3 regions of the Dactylosporangium salmoneum genome follow, and region 3 is predicted to be linked to each of the others. Evidence: riboswitches for the same ligand, from Rfam matches in the RefSeq annotation. Region 3 holds a riboswitch; each other region holds the start of a gene.
What was found. A riboswitch is a leader RNA that binds a small molecule or an ion and turns the genes downstream of it on or off. The one in region 3 is predicted to bind cyclic di-AMP.
Positions count from the first base shown of each region.

Region 1: another riboswitch for cyclic di-AMP. It lies ahead of ABD352_RS16470 (C40 family peptidase); the one in region 3 lies ahead of ABD352_RS41245 (C40 family peptidase).
Region 2: another riboswitch for cyclic di-AMP. It lies ahead of ABD352_RS32730 (C39 family peptidase); the one in region 3 lies ahead of ABD352_RS41245 (C40 family peptidase).

Region 1 is NZ_BAAARV010000025.1:174,185-178,065, forward strand. Features, by position in the region: gene ABD352_RS16460 (Rv0361 family membrane protein) at 1-44, opposite strand, end outside; gene ABD352_RS16465 (methyltransferase domain-containing protein) at 97-873, opposite strand; gene ABD352_RS16470 (C40 family peptidase) at 924-1,928, opposite strand; cyclic di-AMP (ydaO/yuaA leader) riboswitch at 1,942-2,113, opposite strand; gene ABD352_RS16475 (ABC transporter ATP-binding protein) at 2,414-3,148, shown strand; gene ABD352_RS16480 (ABC transporter ATP-binding protein) at 3,145-3,881, shown strand, end outside.
Region 2 is NZ_BAAARV010000063.1:19,467-23,347, reverse strand. Features, by position in the region: gene ABD352_RS32740 (winged helix-turn-helix domain-containing protein) at 1-99, opposite strand, end outside; gene ABD352_RS32735 (YbiU family protein) at 199-1,476, shown strand; cyclic di-AMP (ydaO/yuaA leader) riboswitch at 1,580-1,724, shown strand; gene ABD352_RS32730 (C39 family peptidase) at 1,730-2,500, shown strand; gene ABD352_RS32725 (methyl-accepting chemotaxis protein) at 2,514-3,842, opposite strand.
Region 3 is NZ_BAAARV010000081.1:101,935-105,815, reverse strand. Features, by position in the region: gene pfkB (1-phosphofructokinase) at 1-855, opposite strand, end outside; gene ABD352_RS41250 (DeoR/GlpR family DNA-binding transcription regulator) at 852-1,613, opposite strand; gene ABD352_RS41245 (C40 family peptidase) at 1,745-2,743, opposite strand; cyclic di-AMP (ydaO/yuaA leader) riboswitch at 2,749-2,891, opposite strand; gene ABD352_RS41240 (hypothetical protein) at 3,117-3,461, shown strand; gene ABD352_RS41235 (ABC transporter permease) at 3,473-3,881, opposite strand, start outside.

The DNA of each region.
Region 1 (3,881 bases), on a different contig from region 3:
ACGCCGATGATGCTCAAGATGATGATCTTTGCTGTTCTGCTCACCGCGTCAGGCTAGGCGCGATGATCGTTGCGCGTTGTAAAGCAGCTGACGGGGTCAAGCCCGATGTGCGACGACGAAGAGCCGGGGAAACGGCAGGATCGTGCCGAACGGCTCCCGTGGGAAGCGGGCCCGCAGCTCCACCCGAACCTCCTCGGCGAAGGCCTCGGCGTCGTCCAGCGCGTCGAGGTAGGGGCGCAGGCCGGTGCCCTTGAACCACTCGAAGACCGGGTCGTCGCCGGGGAGCACGTGGTAGTACGTCGTCTGCCAGGCGTCGACGGTGAGCCCGGCGGCGCTGAGCAGCCGGACGTACTCCTCGGCGTCGAGGACCGGGCTGGCCGAGCGCGGCCCGGTGACGGCCGCCGCGCCCCGCAGCCGTTCGGCCCAGTGTGGCCGCTGCGCGATCGCGGCGAAGCCCGGGTCGTAGCCGGCGATCGGCACCTGGAAGGCGAGCGTGCCGCCGTCGTCGAGCGCCGCCGCCCAGGCCGGCAGCAGCGTCTCGTGGTCGTCGACCCACTGCAGCGAGGCGTTGGCCACGATCACGTCGAGTGATCCCCGCTGGGGGCGCCAGGTCGAGGCGTCGGCGAGCTGGAACCGCAGCTGCGGCGACTTGAACCGCTCCGCCGCCGCGATCATGTCCGGCGAGGAGTCGAGGCCGAGGACGGCGGCGTCGGGCCAGCGCTCGGCCAGGGTCGCGGTCATGTTGCCCGGCCCGCAGCCGACGTCGGCCACGGCGACCGCCGCGGTGGTCGGGATGCGCGCGACGAGCTCGTGGAAGGGCCGCGCCCGCTCCTCGGCGAAACGGTTGTACTGCCCCGGATCCCAAGACGCCATGCCCTCCATCATGAAGGGCATGGCGTCTTGGTGAAGCGGGTGGGGGAGCGCTACTGCGGGCGCGCCCAGCCGTACACGCTGTCCACGGTGGCCGAGGCGTACTGCACGACCGTGCCGGTGTGCGGCGCGTGGATGATCGACTTGTTCCCGACGTAGATCCCGACGTGGCCGAGGCCGTTGTAGAAGATCAGGTCGCCTGGTTCCAGCTTGTCGAACGGAAGCGTGCTCGTCCTGTAGTGCGCCGCGATCTCCGAGAACTGCCGGGACGCCTGGTGCGTGAGGCTCACGCCCGCGGCCTTCCAGGCGGCCATGGTCAGACCCGAACAGTCGAAGCTGTTCGGTCCGGCGGCGCCGAACACGTACGGCTTGCCCAGCTGCGCCTTGGCGTATGCCACGGCGGCGCCGGCCTTGCCGGAGGCGGGGGGCAGTGTGCCCGGGTTGTACGCCGGCGGGTTGACCTTCTTGGAGCCCGCGGCGGTGGCCTTCTTCTGCAGATCCTGCAGCTTCTTGATGTCGCCCTCGATCAGCTTGCGCTTGTTCTCGATGTCCGACTTCTGCGTGGTCTGCGCGGCGAGCAGCTCGTCGAGCTGCTGCTTCTCGCTGTCGTACTTGCTCTTGGCGTTGCGGTAGTTCTCGATGTCCTTCTGCTGACTGTGCGTGATCTGCTGCAGCATGGACATCTGATCCATGAGGGAGCCTGTGTCACGGGCGTTGAGGATGGCCGAGAGGGCCTGCATGTTGCCGGCCGTCTTGAACTGGGCGATCGCGAACTGCTCGACGTTGGCGCTGGTCGCGTCGACCCCGTCCTGCAGCGGTTTGAGCTTCGCCTGCAGGTCGGCCACCTTGGCCTGGGTGGTCGCCAGGTCGGCGTTGATGCCGTTCCACGCTTCGATCGTGGCCTCGAGGTCCTGGTTCGACTTGTCGAGCTGGGCCTCGATCTCTGCCAGCGTGGGATCGGCGTGCGCGACCGTGCTCGGTGCGAGCACCGCGAGCATCACGAACCCGAGCAGGAGGGTTCGCAGCACCGACCGGTGGGCCCGGTGTCCAGTGGACAAGGAAGGATGACCCTTCTTCACCGACTACCGCCTACCGGGTTAGCTGACGGGTTCGGGCGGGAAGGAAAACGCCCTACCGCAGCGCGCTGCGGATTCACCCCACGAACACTCTGGGTCCCCGGTTCGATCACGCGCCGTCGATGGATCCGCCCGGCGCGCCGAACTCGATTCGGCGGCGCTTGCCCGGCGCCATCCGGGGTGGATGACGGACTGCCGAGCAGGCCAGAGCCTAACTTAACGTGATCATCCGCCGGGTGGAAGCCGCGTGTCCTCATCGATCGGTATTGCGTATAAAAGTCCGTATTACCGGGGGTTGGCTGTGTGCATCGCACAGTGACAGGACGTCGGCAACGCATCGATCTGGGGCTTGATTCTGTCCAGGGAACGGGTTAAATACACGTAACTTCTTACACCGACGATGCAAATAGTTCGGGGGTCCGAACGTGCTACGGGTCCAGAACCTCGAGGTCGTCTACGACGACGTGATGCTCGTCCTGCGGGGCGTCGACCTCGCCGTCCCGGAGGGCCGGATCGTCGCCCTGCTCGGCGCGAACGGCGCCGGCAAGACCACCCTGCTGCGTGCCCTGTCCGGGCTGCTCGGCGTGCACCACGGGACCGTCGCGCGCGGGTCCGTCACCCTCGCCGGCGCGCCGATCCACCGGCTGCGCCCGGCCGCGATCGTGCGCCGCGGGGTGAGCCAGGTCATGGAGGGCCGGCGCACGTTCGCCGAGCTGACGGTGGAGGAGAACCTGCGGCTCGGGGCACACACCCGGCGGCGCGGGGCGGCCGACACGCTCGCGCGGATGTACGAGCTCTTCCCGGTCCTGAAGCAGCGGCGCGGCGCGGTCGCCGGATACCTCTCCGGCGGCGAGCAACAGATGCTGGCGATGGGCCGGGCGCTCATGTCCGGCCCGGCCTACCTGCTGCTCGACGAGCCCAGCCTGGGCCTCGCCCCGCGCATGGTGGAGCAGGTCCGGGACCTGATCGTGGAGATCAACCGGGCCGGCACGGCGGTGCTGCTGGTCGAGCAGAACGCGGCCATGGCGCTGTCGGTGGCCGAGCACGGGTACGTGCTGGAGAACGGCCGGGTCGTGCTGGACAAGCCGGCCGCCGAACTGCTCGCCGACGACGACATCAGGGAGTTCTACCTCGGCGCGCACGCCGCCCATTCCTTCCGCGACGTCAAGTACTACAAGCGGCGGAAGCGGTGGACGGCATGAGCGACGTGCTCACCTTCAGCGGCGTGCGGCTGAGCTTCGCCGGGGTCAAGGCGATCGACGGGGTCGACTTCACCGTCGGGGCCGACGAGCTGTTCGCCGTCATCGGGCCCAACGGCGCCGGCAAGACGTCCATCTTCAACGTGATTTCCGGGGTGTACCGCCCGCAGGAGGGCCGGGTCCTGCTCGGCGGCGTGGACATCACCGGCGAGCGGCCCGACCGGGTGGCCCGCCGCGGCGTGGCCCGCACCTTCCAGAACGTCGAGCTGTTCCGCCAGCTCGACGTCGTGGAGAACCTCATGCTCGGCCGGCACCACCACATGCGCTACGGCACCCTGGCCGCCATCGCCTGGGTCGGCCGGGCCCGGCGCGAGGAGCTGGCCAACCGGGCCCGGGTCGAGGAGATCGTCGACCTCCTCGAGCTGGGTCGGTGGCGCCGGCAGCCGGTCGGGCTGCTGCCGTACGGCGTGCAGAAGCGCGTCGAGCTGGGCCGGGCGCTCGCCATGGAGCCGAAGCTGCTGCTGCTCGACGAGCCGGTGGCCGGGATGAACCTCGAGGAGACCGAGGACATGGCCCGCTACATCCTCGACATCCGCGACGAGCTGGGCATCTCGATGATCCTCGTCGAGCACGACATGGGCCTGGTCATGGACCTCGCCGACCGGGTCCTGGTGGTCGACTTCGGCGTGCCGGTGGCCTGCGGCACGCCGCAGGAGGTGCAGGCCAACCCCGACGT
Region 2 (3,881 bases), on a different contig from region 3:
CTCTGCCCGGGTCAGGCGGCGGTGGCGCATCAGCGCGCGCAGCACGTGCTCGTCGGTCAGCGAGCGGACCAGCTCCAGCGACGGCCTGGCAACGTCCACGTGCCGATTCTAGTCAGGAGTCTTGCCTAGAAGTGGGACGGGTGCGTACCGTCGAAAATACAAATAAGGAGTCCTGACTAGAACGAGAGGGAGGCGGCCGTGTCTGCACCAGCCCTGCCGCACTGGGAGGAGACGCCGGCGGACCTGTCCGGCGCGATCCGCGAGGTCAAGGCCGCGATCCGGGCCCGCATCGCGGCGTCCGGGCGCACCGTGGAGGAGGTCTTCGCCGCGGTCGAGCGGCGCGTCGAGGCCGAGGTCGAGCAGATCGAGGCGGCGCGAGCCCGCGGCGAGCAGGTCTGGCCGGTCATCGACTACGCCGACATCGCCGCCGGCACCGTCCCGGCCGAGCAGGCCGAGCTGCTGCACCGCCGCGGCTGCGTGGTCGTGCGCGGGCACTTCGATCGCGACCAGGCGCTGGGCTGGGATCGCAACATCGTCGAGTACGTCGAGGGCAACCGCTTCTTCGAGCAGTACCGGGGCCCCGGCGACGACTTCTTCGGCACCGTCGGCTCGCGGCCTGAGATCTACCCGATCTACTGGTCCCCGGCCCAGATGCAGGCCCGCACGAGCGACCGCATGGCGCGGGTCCAGGCGTTCCTGAACCGGCAGTGGAAGTACGACTCGGAAGGGGTCCGGTGGTTCGACCCGGACCGCGACTCGCTCTATCCGGACCGCATCCGCCGCCGGCCGGAGGGCGCCGACTCGGCCGGCCTCAACCCGCATCTCGACCCGGGGACGCTCGACCTGTGGATGACCGAGTCCTACCAGCGGGCGTTCCGGCACCTGTTCGACGGCTCGGTGCAGGACTACGACCCCTGGGACGCGGCCTACCGCACCGACGGGCCGCAGTACCCGGGCTCGACCATGTGCTCGGCCTTCCGCACCTTCCAGGGCTGGACCGCGCTGTCGGACATGGACCACGACCAGGGCGTCCTGCACACCGTCCCCATTCCGGCGGCGATGGCGTACCTGATGCTGCGCCCGCTGCTGCCCGACGTGCCCGAGGACGACATGTGCGGCGTGACGGTGAACCAGGTCTTCCCGGCCAACGAGCGCTGGCACCCGCTGCTCGTGCGGGCGCTGGCGGGCATCCCCGACGTACGCGCCGGGGACTCCGTGTGGTGGCACTGCGACATGATCCACAGCGTCGCGCCGGTGCGGCGCCAGCGCGGCTGGGGCAACGTCATGTACATCCCGGCCGCCCCGTGGTGCCCGCGCAACGAGCGCTACGCGGCGGACGTCCGGGCGGCGTTCGAGACCGGATCGAGCCCGTCGGACTTCCCGGAGGAGCACTACGAACGCGCCTGGCCGGACCGTTTCCAGCTGGCCGATCTCAACCCGACCGGCCGCCGGGGCATGGACCTCGCCGCCGTCTGACCGCCTGGTCGCAGCATTTCGGACCCCAGTTCCCGGCCCGGATACCGCTCAGTAATGTCGCGGCGTCCGGGCCGGACCCTCTGCCATCCGAACGGGTGGCGCCGGCCCTGATCCGCCGAGTCGCGTACGCGAGCCGGGGACCCATTCCAGTCCCGGGGTGAATCCGCCGGCCCTCACGGTCCGGTGGTAGGGCGATCTTTCCCGCCCGAATCCGTCAGCTAACCCGGTAGGCGGCACCGGAAGGAGTTCCGCTGTGCGCTACCCAGATCTCGACCTGCCCAAGCTTGCGCGAAGGGCGGAAGCCGGTCGGCGTGCGTTGGCCAGGCGGCCGATCCCCGCGCTGATCGGCTCGGCCGCCATGCTCGCCGCCGCCGTGACAACGGCCGCTGTGCTCCACGAGACGTCCGACCCGGCCGACGCCCACGTCGCCGCGGCGGCCGTGCCCGCACCTGCCACCGCCGCCCCCGGCAAACCGGCAGACCCGCCCGCCCCGGACCCGCTGCTGACCGCGCCGGAGGAGCACAGCGTCGACTACGACTTCCAGTTCCAGCCTAACTACTACTACTGCGGCCCGGCCTCGACCCGCATGGCGCTGACCTCCTCTGGCGTCTCGATGTCGCAGGGCGATGTCGCCTCCCGCCTGGGTACCACGGTCAACGGCACGAACTCGGCGGCCGACGTGACCCGGGCGATGAACGGGGTGCTGGGCAAGGACGAGTACCAGACCCACTGGATCCCGGGCCAGCAGGCCACCGGCGCCCAGGCCGAGCGGCTGCAGCGCGACGTCGTCGCGGCGATGAGCGGCGGGCGGGCCGTGGTGGCCAACATCGTCGGCGGCGCCACCGACGCGAGCGGCGTCTACCACGAGTTCTCCGGCGGCCACTACATCACGCTGGTCGGCTACCGCGACCGCGGCCGGGCGGTGCAGGTCGCCGACCCGTCGGGCATGTTCGGCCCGCGCACCTACTGGATGTCGACCTGGAACATGGCCAACTGGATCGCCGCCCGGGGCTACTCGGCGTAGCGCCCGGCAAACGTCAGTCGGCGACCATCTCCTGGGCCGGCTCCAGGCGCAGGAGATGGTCCAGGAAGCCCTCGATGCGGGCCTGGGCGGCCGGGTCGAGCTGTTCGAACTCGATCCCGGCCTCCTCGCCGTAGTCGCCGTTGATGATGCGCACGACGCGGCCGCGGGCCGGGATGCGCTCGTCGCCGAGCTCCAGGATCAGCTCGACCCGGCCGCCGACGCTCACGTGCCACTCCGGCACGATCGAGCAGCGCATCCCGCTGATGCTGAGGTCGAGCATCTCCACGTCGTGGCTGCGCTCGCCGACGCGGATCGTCGTGCGGCCCTCGACGGCGGCCCGGCTGTGCCGGCGCCGCTCGAGGCGGTCCGTCACCTGGTTGAGCGCCTCGACCCGGCCGACCGCCTCGCGGACGCTCTGCACCAGCCGGTGCACGACGTCGCGCTGGCGCACCGAGACGTCGTTGAGCTCGGCGGTGACGCCGCCGACGGAGACCACGCCGTCGCTCATGTCGGCGATGACCGAGGCCATCGCGGCGGCGTCCGCGCCGAGGGCCTCCACCGTGGTGGCGATCTCGTCGGTGGAGTCCTTGGTCTTGGAGGCCAGGGCCTTCACCTCGCCGGCCACGACGCTGAAGCCGCGCCCGGCGGCGCCCGCCCGGGCCGCCTCGATGGTCGCGTTGAGCGCGAGCAGGTTGGTCTGCCCGGCGATGCCGGCGATGAGCGTGGCGATCCCGTCGACCCGCCCCAGGCTCGCGTTGACCGCGCCGACGACGGTGTCCACGGTGGACGCCCGGCCGACGACGGTACGGGTGACCTCGTGCGCCGACGACGCCTGCCGCTCGATCGAGTCGGCCGCGTCGAGCACCGCGTCGGCCTGGGCCATGACGTTGCGCAGCTCGGTGAGCACCGCCTCGCTGGTCTGTTCGAGGATCTCCCCGGCCCGCCGGCGGGTGCTCTGCTCGGCCAGTTGCTGGCGCACCGTGTTGCGCACCAGCTGGGCCTCCTTGGCAGACCGCTCGCGCTGCAGGTGGTCCTCCTGCTCCTGCATCGCCTCGAACATCTGGTCCAGCTGCCGGCCCAGGTCGCCGATCTCGCTGGTGTCGGGGTTCGCGCCGATGCGCCGGGTGCGGTCCCCGGCGTGCAGCACGCCGCTGATGCGCCGGGCCGAGGCCAGCACCGAGCGGGTCAGCAGCAGCGCGGCGGCGACCGCGAGGGCCAGCCCGAGCAGGATGATGTCGGTGACGAAGAGCCGGACCCGCGTGTAGCTGCCGTTGGACTGCCGTGGGTCTGGCCGAGCCCGACGAGCGCGACGGCGCTGCCGATGACGGCCGGGACGGCGCACACCGCGACCACCAGGTACACCCGGGCGCGCAGCGAACGC
Region 3 (3,881 bases):
GCTGCCGGGCAGGCTCACCGCGGCGGCGCCCCAGGCGAGGCCCTCGGCCAGGGCGGCGGCGCCCCGGGCCCCGGCCGCCAGGAACCCGGCGAGCAGCGCGTCCCCGGCGCCGACGGTGCTGCGCGGGCGGGTGACCGGGCAGGTGCCGGTGACCACGCCGTCGTCGTCGACGAGGACGGCCCCGTCGGCGCCGAGGCTGGCCACCACGGTCCCGGCCCCCCACGCGCGCAGCTCCCGCGCGGCGGCGACCACCGCGCCGACGTCGGGCAGCGGCCGCCCGACGACCTCGGCGAGCTCGTCCCGGTTGGGCTTGAGCAGCGTCGCGCCGGCCGCGGCGGCCTCGCGCAGCGCCGGCCCGCTGGTGTCGACCGCGACCCGCAGGCCGGCCGCCCGCAGGCGCCGGCACAACTGCGCGTAGGCGTCGGACCCGAGGCCCGGCGGGACGCTGCCGCACAGCACGACCCAGTCGGCGCTGCCGGCCCGGGCCAGCACCACGTCGGTGACGGCGTCGAACTCGGCCCGCACGAGCCGCGGCCCGGGCTCGTTGACCTTGGTCACGGTGCCGTCGGGCTCGGCCAAGGTGAGGTTGGAGCGGGTCCGGCCGCCGATCGGCACGGCGAGGACCTCGACGCCCTCGGCCTCGAGCAGCCGGACCAGCTGGCCGCCCTCGTCCCCGCCGCACGGCAGGACCGCGACCGACGGCACGCCGTTGGCCAGCAGCGCCCGGGACACGTTGACGCCCTTGCCGCCGGGGTCGAGGCGGGCCTCGCGGGCCCGGATGACCTCACCCCGGGCGAGCCGTCCCACCTCCATGGCCCGGTCCAGGCTGGGGTTGAGCGTGACGGTGACGATCATGCCCGCACCACCCGGACGCCGGCGGCCTCGATGTCGCCGGCGAGGTCGGTGTCGGCGCGGCTGTCGGTGACGAACAGGTCCAGGTCGGACAGATCGCCGAAGCGGGACAGGTAGTCGTTGCCGAGCTTGGTGTGGTCGGCCAGCAGGACCGTGCGCCGGGCGGCGCGGATCATCGCCCGCTTGACCGCGGCCTCGGCCGGGTCAGGGGTGGTGAGGCCACGCTCGACCGAGATGCCGTTGGTGCCGAGGAAGGCCACGTCGACGTACAGGTCCGCGAGGGGCCGCAGCGACCAGTCGTCGACGGTGGCGAGGGTCTTGCCCCGCACCCGCCCGCCGAGCAGCAGCACGTTGAGGTTGGTGCGGGTGCCGAGGACCGTGGCGATCACCGGGGAGTTGACCACCACGGTCAGTTCCCGGTCGGCCGGCAGCAGGTGGGCCAGCTTGATGGTGGTGGTGCCGGCGTCGAGGATGATGGCGCCCTCCTCGGGCACCTCGGCGAGCGCGAGCTTGGCGATGCGCTCCTTCTCCTCGACGAGCACGGCGTCGCGGGCGGCGAGGGCCGGCTCGAAGCCGATGCGCTCGACCGGGATGGCACCGCCGTGCACCCGGCGCAGCACCCCGGCCCGTTCGAGGGTGGTGAGGTCGCGCCGGATCGTCTCCGACGTGACATTGAGCTCGTCGGCCAGCCCGGCCACGTCGACCCGCCCCTGCTCGCGGGCGATCCGCACGATGGCCTGCTGGCGCTCCTCGGCGTACATGATGTGGTTTCACCGCCGTTTCGTTTTGCTTCAGCTTTGTTTACGCCCGTTTATGTGGGACGTCAAGAGCTGAACAACACAGCACGGCCCGCCGCGGGTGCGACGGGCCGTGCTGGAGGCGGTGCGGGGCGTTACGGGCGGCCGTAGCCGTAGAGCGTGTCGATGTCGATCGGGGCCACTTTCACCACGGTCCGGCTGTTCGGCGCGTGAATGATCTGGTTGTTGCCGATGTAGATGCCGACGTGCCCGAGCCCGTTGTAGAACACCAGGTCACCGGGGGCGAGCTGGCTGCGGGAGATGTGCTTGACCCGGGAGTACTGCTCGGCCGCGTTGTGCGGCAGCGTCACCCCGGCCGCCTTCCAGGCCATCATGGTCAGCCCAGAGCAGTCGAAGGTGTCCGGCCCGGCGGTGCCCCAGACGTACTTCTTGCCCAGCTGGGCCCACGCGTAGGAGACCGCCTTGCCGGCCGCGCCGGAGACCGCCGGCGGCGGACCCGGGTTCGGTGCCGGGTTGGCCGGGGTGGTCTTCGTCTGGGCCTTCGCGGCCGCCGCGGCGGCGGCCTGCTCGGCCTTGCGCTGCATCTGGTCGAGCCGGGCGATGTCGCCCTCGATCTGCTTGCGCCGGGTCTCCAGCTCGGTCTTCTGCCGGCTCTGCGCGGCGAGCTGGTCGTTGAGCCGCCGCTGCTCCGCATCGACCGCGCCCTTGGCCGCGCTGTACGCGTCGAGGTCACGCTGCTGGCTGCGGGAGATCTGCTCGAGGGTGCCGACCCGGTCGGTGAAGCTGTCGGACGAGGCCGCCCCGAGCATGAGCGACCAGGTGCCGAGGCTGCCGCCGGTCTTGTAGGCGCCGACGGCGACCCGGCCGGCGTTCTCCCGGGCCGCGTCCATGCTGGTCTGCAGCGGCGCCAGGTCGGCCTGCGCCTTCGCGATCGCCGCCTGGGTCGCCTCGAGATCGCCGTTGACCTTGTTGTACTGCTCGACGACGAGCTCGACTTCCTTGTTGCCCTTGTCGATCTGGGCCTGGATCTCTTCCGGTGACGGGTCCGCGTGGGCCGCGCACGCGGGCGCGACCATCGCCGCCACCGCCAGCCCGGCCACCACGGCGCGCAGCGCCGTCCGTCCGTTGAACACAGCAGGTTCCTTCTTCCCGCCGCCTACCGGGTTAGCTGACGGGTTCGGGCGAGAAGAAGGCGCGCCCTACCGCGGGTTCCGCGGATTCACCCCGATGGGGATTGATGGGTCCCCGGCTCGCGCGCACGCGACTCGGCGGAGCCTGCCCGGGCCACCCGGGGTTTGGGCGACGACGGCCGGCCAGGCCACGACCCAACGTAACGGGAAGGCTCGGGCGGCGAAACCGCCCAGCGGGGATCTAAGAGGGACTTAACGAAGACCTGAACCTGAACGGGGGACGCGCCCCATCGCCCGCACGGTCTATGGCCGCGCGGGCCTGCCGCCGCCATCATCGTCACGCCACTTCGTGCGGTGCCCGGGCCGGGAGGACCCCATGGACGCCTACTCGCTCGGTCAGCTGTTCGGCTGCGGCCTGGTGTGCCTCTGCCCCATCATCCTGGCGATCGTCGTCGGTGTGGTGGCCGGCAACCGCCGCGGCAGGAACGTCTCCGGCGGCGGTTCCGAGCCCCCGCCGGCGCAGCCGTGGGAGCCGGCGAAGCCGTGGCAGCCGCCGCAGCCGCCCCCGTTGTGCGGCAGCTGCGGCGGCAGCGGCAAGCAGGCGGACACCTGCAACGGCGGCTACGTCTACGACGCCGACGGCCGCCCCCAGAACCACCACTTCTGCGGCGGCACCGGCTACGTGCGCTGCACCGGCTGCAACGGCACCGGCCACCGCTGAGGCCGGGCGGCTCAGTCCTGGGCGCGGCCCGTCGTGAGACGGGCGAGCACCAGGGCGACGAGGATGACCAGGCCGTACACCGCCTGAATCCACTGCGCCGAGACGCCGGCCAGGGTGAGCACGTTCTCGACCAGGCCGAGCACGAGCACGCCGCACAGGGCGCCGAAGAGGGTGCCCTTGCCCCCGTTCATGCTCACGCCGCCGATGACCGCGGCGGCGAACACCTTGAAGATCATGCCGTCGCCCTGTGCGGCGGCGATGGAGCCGAGGCGGCCGGTCATGAGCAGGCCGGCCAGCGCGGCGAGCAGGCCGGCGATCATGAAGACCGCGTACATGACCCGGTCGGTGCGGATGCCGGCGGCCCGGGCGGCGTCGGTGTTGCCGCCGATGGCGTAGACGGCCCGGCCGTGGCGGAACCAG